DNA from 4 places in the Rahnella sp. WP5 genome. Region 3 is predicted to be linked to each of the others. Evidence: predicted binding sites of a transcription regulator. Region 3 holds the regulator's gene; each other region holds the start of a gene.
What was found. The regulator Fur, encoded in region 3, represses iron uptake genes when iron is present. The targets are predictions, from matches to a motif close to ATAATAATGAGAACNACTATCAA.

Region 1: fepB (Fe2+-enterobactin ABC transporter substrate-binding protein) is a predicted target of Fur. The motif match lies at 899-921, and genes of this name have one in related genera.
Region 2: fes (enterochelin esterase) is a predicted target of Fur. The motif match lies at 976-998, and genes of this name have one in related genera.
Region 4: ulaG (L-ascorbate 6-phosphate lactonase) is a predicted target of Fur. The motif match lies at 839-861, and genes of this name have one in related genera.

The regions. Positions count from the first base shown of each region.
Region 1 is NZ_JQJR01000009.1:136,372-138,579, reverse strand. It holds gene fepB (Fe2+-enterobactin ABC transporter substrate-binding protein) at 1-876, opposite strand, end outside; tRNA gene EX31_RS08220 (tRNA-Ile) at 1,053-1,129, opposite strand; gene mug (G/U mismatch-specific DNA glycosylase) at 1,272-1,775, shown strand; gene EX31_RS08210 (hypothetical protein) at 2,054-2,208, shown strand, end outside.
Region 2 is NZ_JQJR01000009.1:141,931-144,138, forward strand. It holds gene fes (enterochelin esterase) at 1-885, opposite strand, end outside; gene EX31_RS08250 (TonB-dependent siderophore receptor) at 1,111-2,208, shown strand, end outside.
Region 3 is NZ_KN050721.1:417,995-420,202, reverse strand. It holds gene fldA (flavodoxin FldA) at 1-520, shown strand, start outside; gene fur (ferric iron uptake transcriptional regulator) at 833-1,288, shown strand; gene chiQ (ChiQ/YbfN family lipoprotein) at 1,417-1,752, opposite strand; gene EX31_RS23280 (chitoporin ChiP) at 1,766-2,208, opposite strand, start outside.
Region 4 is NZ_JQJR01000007.1:119,827-122,034, forward strand. It holds gene ulaA (PTS ascorbate transporter subunit IIC) at 1-543, opposite strand, end outside; gene ulaG (L-ascorbate 6-phosphate lactonase) at 956-2,020, shown strand; gene ulaR (HTH-type transcriptional regulator UlaR) at 2,135-2,208, shown strand, end outside.

The DNA.
Region 1 (2,208 bases), on a different contig from region 3:
GTGCCCGGCCTGCACGGCAGGTAACTTCGCCAGAAAAGGATTGGTCAGCAGCCGTTGTGCATCAGGCTGACTGGCGGAAAATAACAGCAGCGTCTGGCCGTTCATCGCCTCCGGCATTTTCTCACCGGCAAGCTGGATGATGTCATGGCGTTTGCCCTGACTGTAACTGGCGGCGAAATTCAGCGGAACCGGCGCGAGAGTGAATCCTAACTGCCGGAGCAACTGACCTTGCGGTGACGCGGGCGTCCACAGATTGGCGCTTTTGCCATCTGATCCATAAACCAGCGCGGACACCGGCTGCGGTGGCAAATGTATCGCTTTTTTCAGATTGTCTTCACGGGCTGAAAACTGCGCGATAACCTTGGCGGCATCGGTTTCTTTACCCGTCGCCCGGCCTAATTCGGTGGCGAGTTCCTGCCAGCTTTTATCGTCGTAATTGACCACCATGACCGGCGCAATGGCCGACAGCTGATCATAGAGTTTCAGTGCGGAATCCCCGCCTGTGGCGGCAATAATGATGAGATCCGGTGCCTGTCCGGCAATGGCTTCAGCATTCGGTTCGCCGATATAAAGCCGCTGCACACCGCGTTGTTTCGCGACATCGCCCCACTGGCGGAAAAAGCCCTGAGCATCGGAAACCCGATTATTGGGCGCAGTCGCTCCGCTGGCGATGACCGGCGCATTAATCGCCAGCAATGTGCCGGTGACGGTGACGCTGGTGGAGACAATCCGCTGCGGCGGCTGTTGTAATGTGATGCTTCCCTTTGAGGTCATAACTTGCCGTGGCCAGCCTTCTGCGAAAGCCTGCGTGGCGACAAGCAGCGATAACAACAGCGCAACCATCCCTGAAAAACGGCGAAAACCAGCCCTTGTCATTGGATCCATTCCTGAATTTTTAATGTTAATGGTTATCATTATTATATGCAGGGCGAATGGGGTCAATGACGAGAGAGGCTCAATCCGTGTAAAAGTCAGGGGAAGACAGGTATTCACGCAACAAAAAAGCCACTCCGTATGAAGTGGCTTAATCGTTTGAATCTTAAGCTAAAATTTGGTGGCCCTTGCTGGACTTGAACCAGCGACCAAGCGATTATGAGTCGCGTGCTCTAACCAACTGAGCTAAAGGGCCGAGGTGCGGGATTATACGGTAAACTCTGCTTACAGGTCTATATGTCTTCGGTTTGTATGCGCGTTTTGTGCACAGTTTTAGTCTGTTGTGTTCACTGTGTTTTTTACCTATAACTCAGGTAAATACATCGTAAGGGAGAATAATGATTACAGATATTATCGCCCGGGATCTTTCTGTCGTGTTTTGCGGCATCAATCCTGGCTTATCCACTGCTCATCATGGTTTCCATTTTGCTAATGCCAATAACCGTTTCTGGAAGGTTATCTATCAGGCGGGTTTTACCGGGCGTTTACTTAAGCCTGAAGAAGAACAGCATTTGCTGGATACAGATTGCGGGATCACTATGCTGGTGGAACGTCCGACTGTTGAGGCAACGGAGCTGGTTCGCGATGAGTTGCGCGAAGGGGGCGCAGCGTTGACGGCAAAAATTGAATACTATCAGCCGCGTGCGCTGGCTGTTTTAGGCAAACAGGCATTCAGTAAAGCGTTTGGCATCAGTAAGGTGAACTGGGGACGTCAGGCGTTGAAAATCGGTGACACGGAAGTTTGGGTGCTGCCTAACCCAAGCGGCCTGAACCGGGCGACGCTGGATGAACTGGTATCCGCATACCGTGAACTATTCTTATCATTAGAAAACACAGCATAATCCCGTCACCTCCTCTTATTATTCCATCTGATATAAAATCTCGCCAGGATGATTATTTTATTAATAATCGTCTTGGTTTTGGTTGATTTACCAAATTATTTCGCTATTAAAGCAGCTTTATACTCTCTGAACCCCACCTGAATACATTTGCATATTTAATGTAAGAGGAATGCTTCCCCCGTGTGAATGCGCTCAACTGAACTAAAACTTATTCCATCGCCTCATTCGGGGTGAGCAGCAAAGTAGTCAGGCAGTTTGATTCTTCAGGAGCAGGAGATATGGCTAATGTTGAAACCGAAGAAAGACAGGAGAATCTGGAGGAATGGTTCGAACTATTTTCAGGACTACCGCTCCGGCATTCAGAAAGAGAAACAAGATTAATCAGCTTTTGTGAAAAAAACAGCGTCTGCATCATGTCGGTGATGCCCTGGAT
Region 2 (2,208 bases), on a different contig from region 3:
CGTCGCCACGGCGGGCAATAACTCCTCCTGAACGGCCAGCCAGAAATCTGCATTACAGGTCAGTTCGCGGCTGCGGGTCTGTGTATCGATCACATCAATCAGCACGTAGACGGCCTGCGGCAATGTGCCTTCCTGCGTCAGCTGCATCAGCGGCTGCCAGACCGGCATCTGCTGCGCCCAGAACTGGCCGTCGAGCAACAGCGCCAGCGGGCGCGATGCCGGATCCTGGCTTTCGCCGGTGGTGTAGATCCAGACCTTGCGCCGGTTGCCCAGACGCGCACTGTTCCACTGATAGGTTTGCAGCTTTGCCGGTTTCTGTGGCAACGCGGCACCGTGGAGATCAAACTCCCGCCAGGCAGGCTGCGGCAATGCGTCGGGCATATGCAAAGGCGACAGCGCGTGAGATTTCGCCCCCGGCCACGGCTGATTCGGATTCAGCGGGTCATAAATCGCATGGGCGAACATATCTTTCCACCATTCCCGCGCAGCCAGCATGGCGGTATAGGCATCGGGATCCTGCGGGAACTCTCTGCCGGGCCCGGTTCGCGGGATCAGACTGTAGCTGCCACGCCAGCCGGAGCGCAGCGTAATACTCAGCGACCAGACATCGGTTCCCGCAAGTCTTTGCAGACTTTGCGGCGGTAAAGACTGATGGTGATCGGTGATGCCGTTGATGTTGATCCACACCCGCTGGAAATCCGATGTCGCCTCACTGCCCTGCGGATCCCGCCAGAAGAACGTCACGTTGCATACGTCATCATTCAGCCGTTCGATCAAGGGTGAACCCTGCGCTTTAATGTCTTTCCACCATTCAGCACTTCCCGCCTGAGAGCTTGCTAACATCGCCTGCGCGGTGGGTTTTTCCGGAAACTGCGATTTCATCATGTTTACGCTTTACAGTCTTTTGGCAGTGAGAGAAGGCATAATTTGCAGAATGATTGACCTGCTCCCTGCAAATTATGAATGGGAATCGTATTGATAATTGTTTGCATTTGCAATAGTGTGTTACCGCCCGTAAACGGGACGATAAAAATACACATACAACAGGCCATCCTCCTGTTCACTAAATCTGTTTTGCAGGAACGGATGGATTTCAGGGCAGAATCCACTATGAAAAGCAGGCTACCACACTATTCTCTGGCAACCTTAATCGGGCTGGGATCAGCACTTTCTTTGCCCGTCAGCGCGGCAGAAAGCACCACAACCCGCACAACAGACGCCAGCCAGAACACCGCAGAAACACAGGAAGACACCAGCGACACACTGGTTGTCACCGCCGCACAGCAAAACCTTCAGGCTCCCGGCGTTTCCACCATCACTTCTGATGAAATCCAAAAACGCCCTCCGGCACGCGACATCAACGAACTTATCCGCACCATGCCCGGCGTAAACCTGACCGGTAACTCTACCAGCGGCCAGCGCGGTAATAACCGCCAGATCGACATCCGGGGTATGGGCCCGGAAAATACCTTAATCCTGATCGACGGTAAGCCGGTGAACAGCCGCAACTCAGTGCGCCAGGGCTGGCGCGGTGAGCGTGATACCCGCGGTGACACCAGTTGGGTTCCGCCCGATATGATCGAGCGCATCGAAGTGATCCGCGGCCCGGCGGCGGCGCGTTACGGTAACGGCGCGGCGGGTGGCGTGGTGAACATCATCACTAAAAAAGACACTCAGGAGTGGCACGGTTCCTGGAATACCTATCTGAACGCACCACAACATAAAGACGAAGGCTCGACCAAACGTACCGATTTCAGCCTCTCCGGCCCGCTCAACGATCAGTTCAGTTTCCGCCTGTTCGGTGGCTACAGCAAAACGCAGGCTGACGCACAGTACATCAACGAGGGTCATCAGTCTGAGCGTACCGGCACCTATGCCGACACCGTTCCGGCAGGTCGCGAAGGCGTGATCGATAAGAATATCGACGCCCTGTTGCACTGGGATTTTGCCCGTATGCAGTCGCTGGAATTTGAAGTGTCCAACAGCCGTCAGGGCAACCTGTACGCAGGCGACACGCAGAACACCAACACCAGTGATTTGGTGAAAAGCATGTACGGTGAAGAGACTAACCGCATTTACCGCCAGTCCTACTCGGTGACCTACAAAGGCGCGTGGGATAACGGTGTGACCACCAACAACTACGTGCAGTACGAAAAAACCCGTAACTCGCGCATGGATGAAGGGCTGGCGGGCGGTACCGAAGGCATC
Region 3 (2,208 bases):
TGTAGGTATCTTCTTTGGATCCGATACAGGTAACACCGAAAACATCGCAAAAATGATCCAGAAGCAATTGGGTAAAGATGTTGCAGAGGTGCATGACATTGCGAAGAGCAGCAAAGAGGATCTGGAAAAATTCGATATTTTGCTTATCGGCATTCCAACCTGGTATTACGGTGAAGCGCAGTGTGACTGGGACGACTTTTTCCCAACGCTGGAAGAGATAGATTTCGAAGGTAAGCTGGTGGCACTGTTTGGTTGCGGTGACCAGGAAGACTACGCCGAATATTTCTGCGATGCGCTGGGCACCGTGCGCGATATCATTGAGCCACGCGGCGCAGTGATTGTCGGACATTGGCCTACCGAAGGTTACCACTTTGAAGCATCTAAAGGCCTGGCGGATGATAAGCACTTCATAGGACTGGCAATTGACGAAGATCGTCAGCCCGAACTGACCAGCGAACGTGTTGATGCCTGGGTGAAACAGATCACAGAAGAACTTAGCCTTTCTGAAATTATTGGCTAAAAACCCTGTTGGCCCTGAGGATTTATTCTACAATTGAAGGGCCAAACTATTACTGAAATTAACAATTTAACTGCTACAAAATTGTAACTTTCGGTCGTATCAAGGTACACTGAGTTCCTCTGTTTTTTCTATTGATCAAGTCGTTGCATTCCAAATGTGACCGGCAATTTGTGATCTTTATTAACAGGCTGTCGTTGACGAGAATTGGCACATTGCGTTAAACGAAGAGACTAAACGAATAATTTTGTGCCGCCGATGCCACAGGCTGCATGCCTCAACTTGATTAGCACATAGTAACAGGACTGAATCCGCATGACTGACAACAACACCGCACTGAAGAAAGCCGGCTTAAAAGTCACGCTTCCGCGCCTCAAAATCCTGGAAGTGCTGCAAGCGCCGGAAGGTCATCACGTTAGTGCGGAAGATCTTTACAAGCAACTGATTGATATGGGTGAAGAAATTGGCCTGGCGACGGTTTACCGCGTTCTGAACCAGTTTGACGACGCCGGTATTGTCACCCGTCATAACTTCGAAGGCGGCAAGTCCGTATTCGAACTGACCCAGCAACATCACCACGACCACCTGATCTGTCTGGATTGCGGTCGTGTGATCGAATTCCGTGACGAATATATTGAAGGTCGTCAGCGTGAGATTGCTAAGAAACACGGTATCAAGCTCACCAACCACAGCCTGTATTTGTACGGTCACTGTGAAGCAGGCGATTGCCGCGAAGATGACTCTTTGCACAACGATAAACCTGCGCAGTAATCTGCACAGGCTTTGACTAAATTAACCGCTGAAAAGCGGTTTTTTTATGTCTGATATCGACGCAGATTAAGCCCGGATAGCAGGCATAAAAAACCCCGGCAAGCCGGGGTATGTTTCGCTGCTGAGATTCACGGCTTAGGTGAATTGTTCGTTTTTATTTCCTGCCATATTTTCCCGCAATCAGCAGCATATGCCTGACCGTCGCCAGTTTTACGCGCCGTCAGACATCGCTGGTAATCCACCACGCGCACCGTCTCCTGTTCTGCAAATTGCTGGTGGGCTTTTTCCTGTTTCAGTTTATTCAGTAACACCTCGCAGGATGCCAGTTTGTCCGGATTGCCTTCTGACGTATTGATACAGGCACGGTAATCTTCCCGCGTTTGGGATATTTGTGCCTGATCGGCGGTAGGTGCACAACCAGCCAGAAGCACGGACGACATCACAATCATCAGTAATTTATTCATCGACATAACGACCTCAGAAAATAGTGAATGGAGCAATGACAATGAATTTCACGTCTTTTTCATCCTGGAATATGTTGCCGTACCCGCCACTCCAGCTAGGAAGATCAGAGTGGTTGTCGTACTGGGTGTAATGCAGTTTGAACAACGTCCCTTTCGCGCGACCTTCCTGAATGGTGTACAGCGCATCCAGACTCCAGGCGCTTTCTTTCAGGCGCTGGCTCTGGTCGTAAGCGGCGTTGGTGCTCGGTTTGGCATCCCACGCATAGACGTACGAACCACCGACCGCTAAGCCCGGTAAATCCCATTTCGCCAGATCATAAAGCACGCCGGCATACACGGCTTTCTCACCGTTGGCGTTGAAGTCAGAACGGTTGTCCCACCACACATCAAGACGACCGTTTGAAGAGGAATAGGTCGGGGTCATACGTTGCAGGAAGTAACCCTGATTCCCTTCCG
Region 4 (2,208 bases), on a different contig from region 3:
CGTCGGTTTGTACATCATGTTCGAGGTAATGCCCCAGTACAGCGATACCAGAATTGCGGTTGACCAGATGGTGGTCCACATCGGATAGCCCATGATGAAGAAGAACACCGCAATCAGCCCCGCCTGCTGGAACATGATATGGCCGGTCAGCATGATGGTGCGAATGCCGGTAATGCGGCGAAATACCACCATCAGGATATTCAGCGCCAGGGCGATCAGCACCGCGTAACCGACCCAGCTATAGGCCTCGCCCATGCGCTCCACCGTGGCCATCATTGAGGCATAGGTATCTGATATTGCACCGTTAATGCCATACACTTCTGAAAGTTTTGCCACCACCGGTTTGAAGGTACCGGTCAGAATGCCGGACCCCGCCTGCAGTAACATAAAGCCGATAATGGTTTTGATGGTGCCCTTGATAATCACCGTCGCGCTCTTCCTGAGCAGGATGTAACCGAGCATGGTCACAATACCCAGCAGCAACGGCGCGTTAGTCATTACCTGATTAAAAAATACGGTGAAGATGGTGTAGAGGAATTCCATAAGACTCTCCGTCTGACCTTGTTTGATCTCTTCAACGCACTTGAACATAACCGCTGCGCTAAAAAGTGAGGGACAAACGCACTCTAATGCTCACATCGAATCAAATAAAGATTCGCAATGATTATTTGTGAGCAGTCTCGCAAGATATCGTCATCGGCAGAATGAGCTAACAAACTAAATCACTCTGTTTTTATGATAAATATCAGCCATATACTACAAAAAAAGGCATGTGAAAACCGCCTGAAATCCTCCCATCCTCCTTTGTCACCCCCTGCTTAATGCTAAAAATCGCTCGTTTATAATCATTGTCATTATGAATTTTCGATGATAACTTCTCACAAACAAATCACATGTAATCACCAAATGATTTATTGTGACTCTATTTCAAAGCCAACTCAGATGAGGGAATACTATGAGCAAAGTAGAAACAATCAGCCGCGAATCCTGGATCCTCAGCACTTTCCCGGAATGGGGCACCTGGTTAAACGAAGAGATCGAGCAGGAAAAGGTCGCGCCGGGCACCTTTGCCATGTGGTGGCTGGGCTGTACGGGGATCTGGCTGAAGTCTGAGGGCGGCGCGAATATTTGTGTCGATTTCTGGTGTGGCGTCGGCAAGCAAAATCACAGCAGCCCGCTGATGAAAACCGGCCACCAGATGCAGCGCATGGCCGGTGTAAAGAAGCTCCAGCCGAATCTGCGCACCACACCGTTTGTGCTCGATCCCTTTGCGATCAGGGAGATCGACGCGGTGTTATCCACCCACGATCATAACGATCATATCGATGTGAACGTGGCCGCCGCTGTCATGCAAAACTGTGCTGCTGACGTGCCCTTTATCGGCCCGCAAACCTGTGTGGATTTGTGGATGAGCTGGGGCGTGCCCGCCAGTCGTTGCATCGTGATGACGCCGGGCAAAGTGGTGAGGATCAAAGACGTGGAAATTCACGCACTGGATTCTTTCGACCGCACGGTGCTGATCACCCTGCCCGCAGACCAGAAAGCCGCAGGGGTATTGCCGGATATGATGGATCAGCGTGCGGTGAATTATCTGTTCAAAACGCCGGGCGGTAACCTGTATCACAGCGGCGATTCGCACTATTCCAACTACTACGCCAAACACGGTAACGAATATCAGATAGACGTGGCGCTCGGCTCTTATGGCGAAAACCCGCGTGGTGTGACCGATAAAATGACCAGCGTCGATATGCTGCGCATGGCGGAATCCCTCAACACCAAAGTCGTTATTCCGTTCCACCACGATATCTGGTCGAATTTCCAGGCCGATCCGCAGGAAATCCGCGTGCTGTGGGAGATGAAAAAAGATCGCCTGAAATACGGCTTCAAACCGTTTATCTGGCAGGTCGGCGGTAAATTCACGTATCCGGATGATAAGGGTAATTTCGAATATCATTATCCGCGTGGCTTTGACGACTGCTTTACTACCGAGACTGATCTGCCATTCAAGTCTTTCTTATAAAGTATGTTATGAACAGGCGGAGGCAACAGACTCCGCTTTTTTATAAACCATGTAATTGCCATTACTGCTCGTTTATAATCACGCGGTAATCACCTATTTACCTGCGGAGCCACCATGACTGAGCCACAACGCCACAATGCTATTCTCGATCTGCTGCAACGTCAGGGGCAGATTTCCGTCGCTGATGT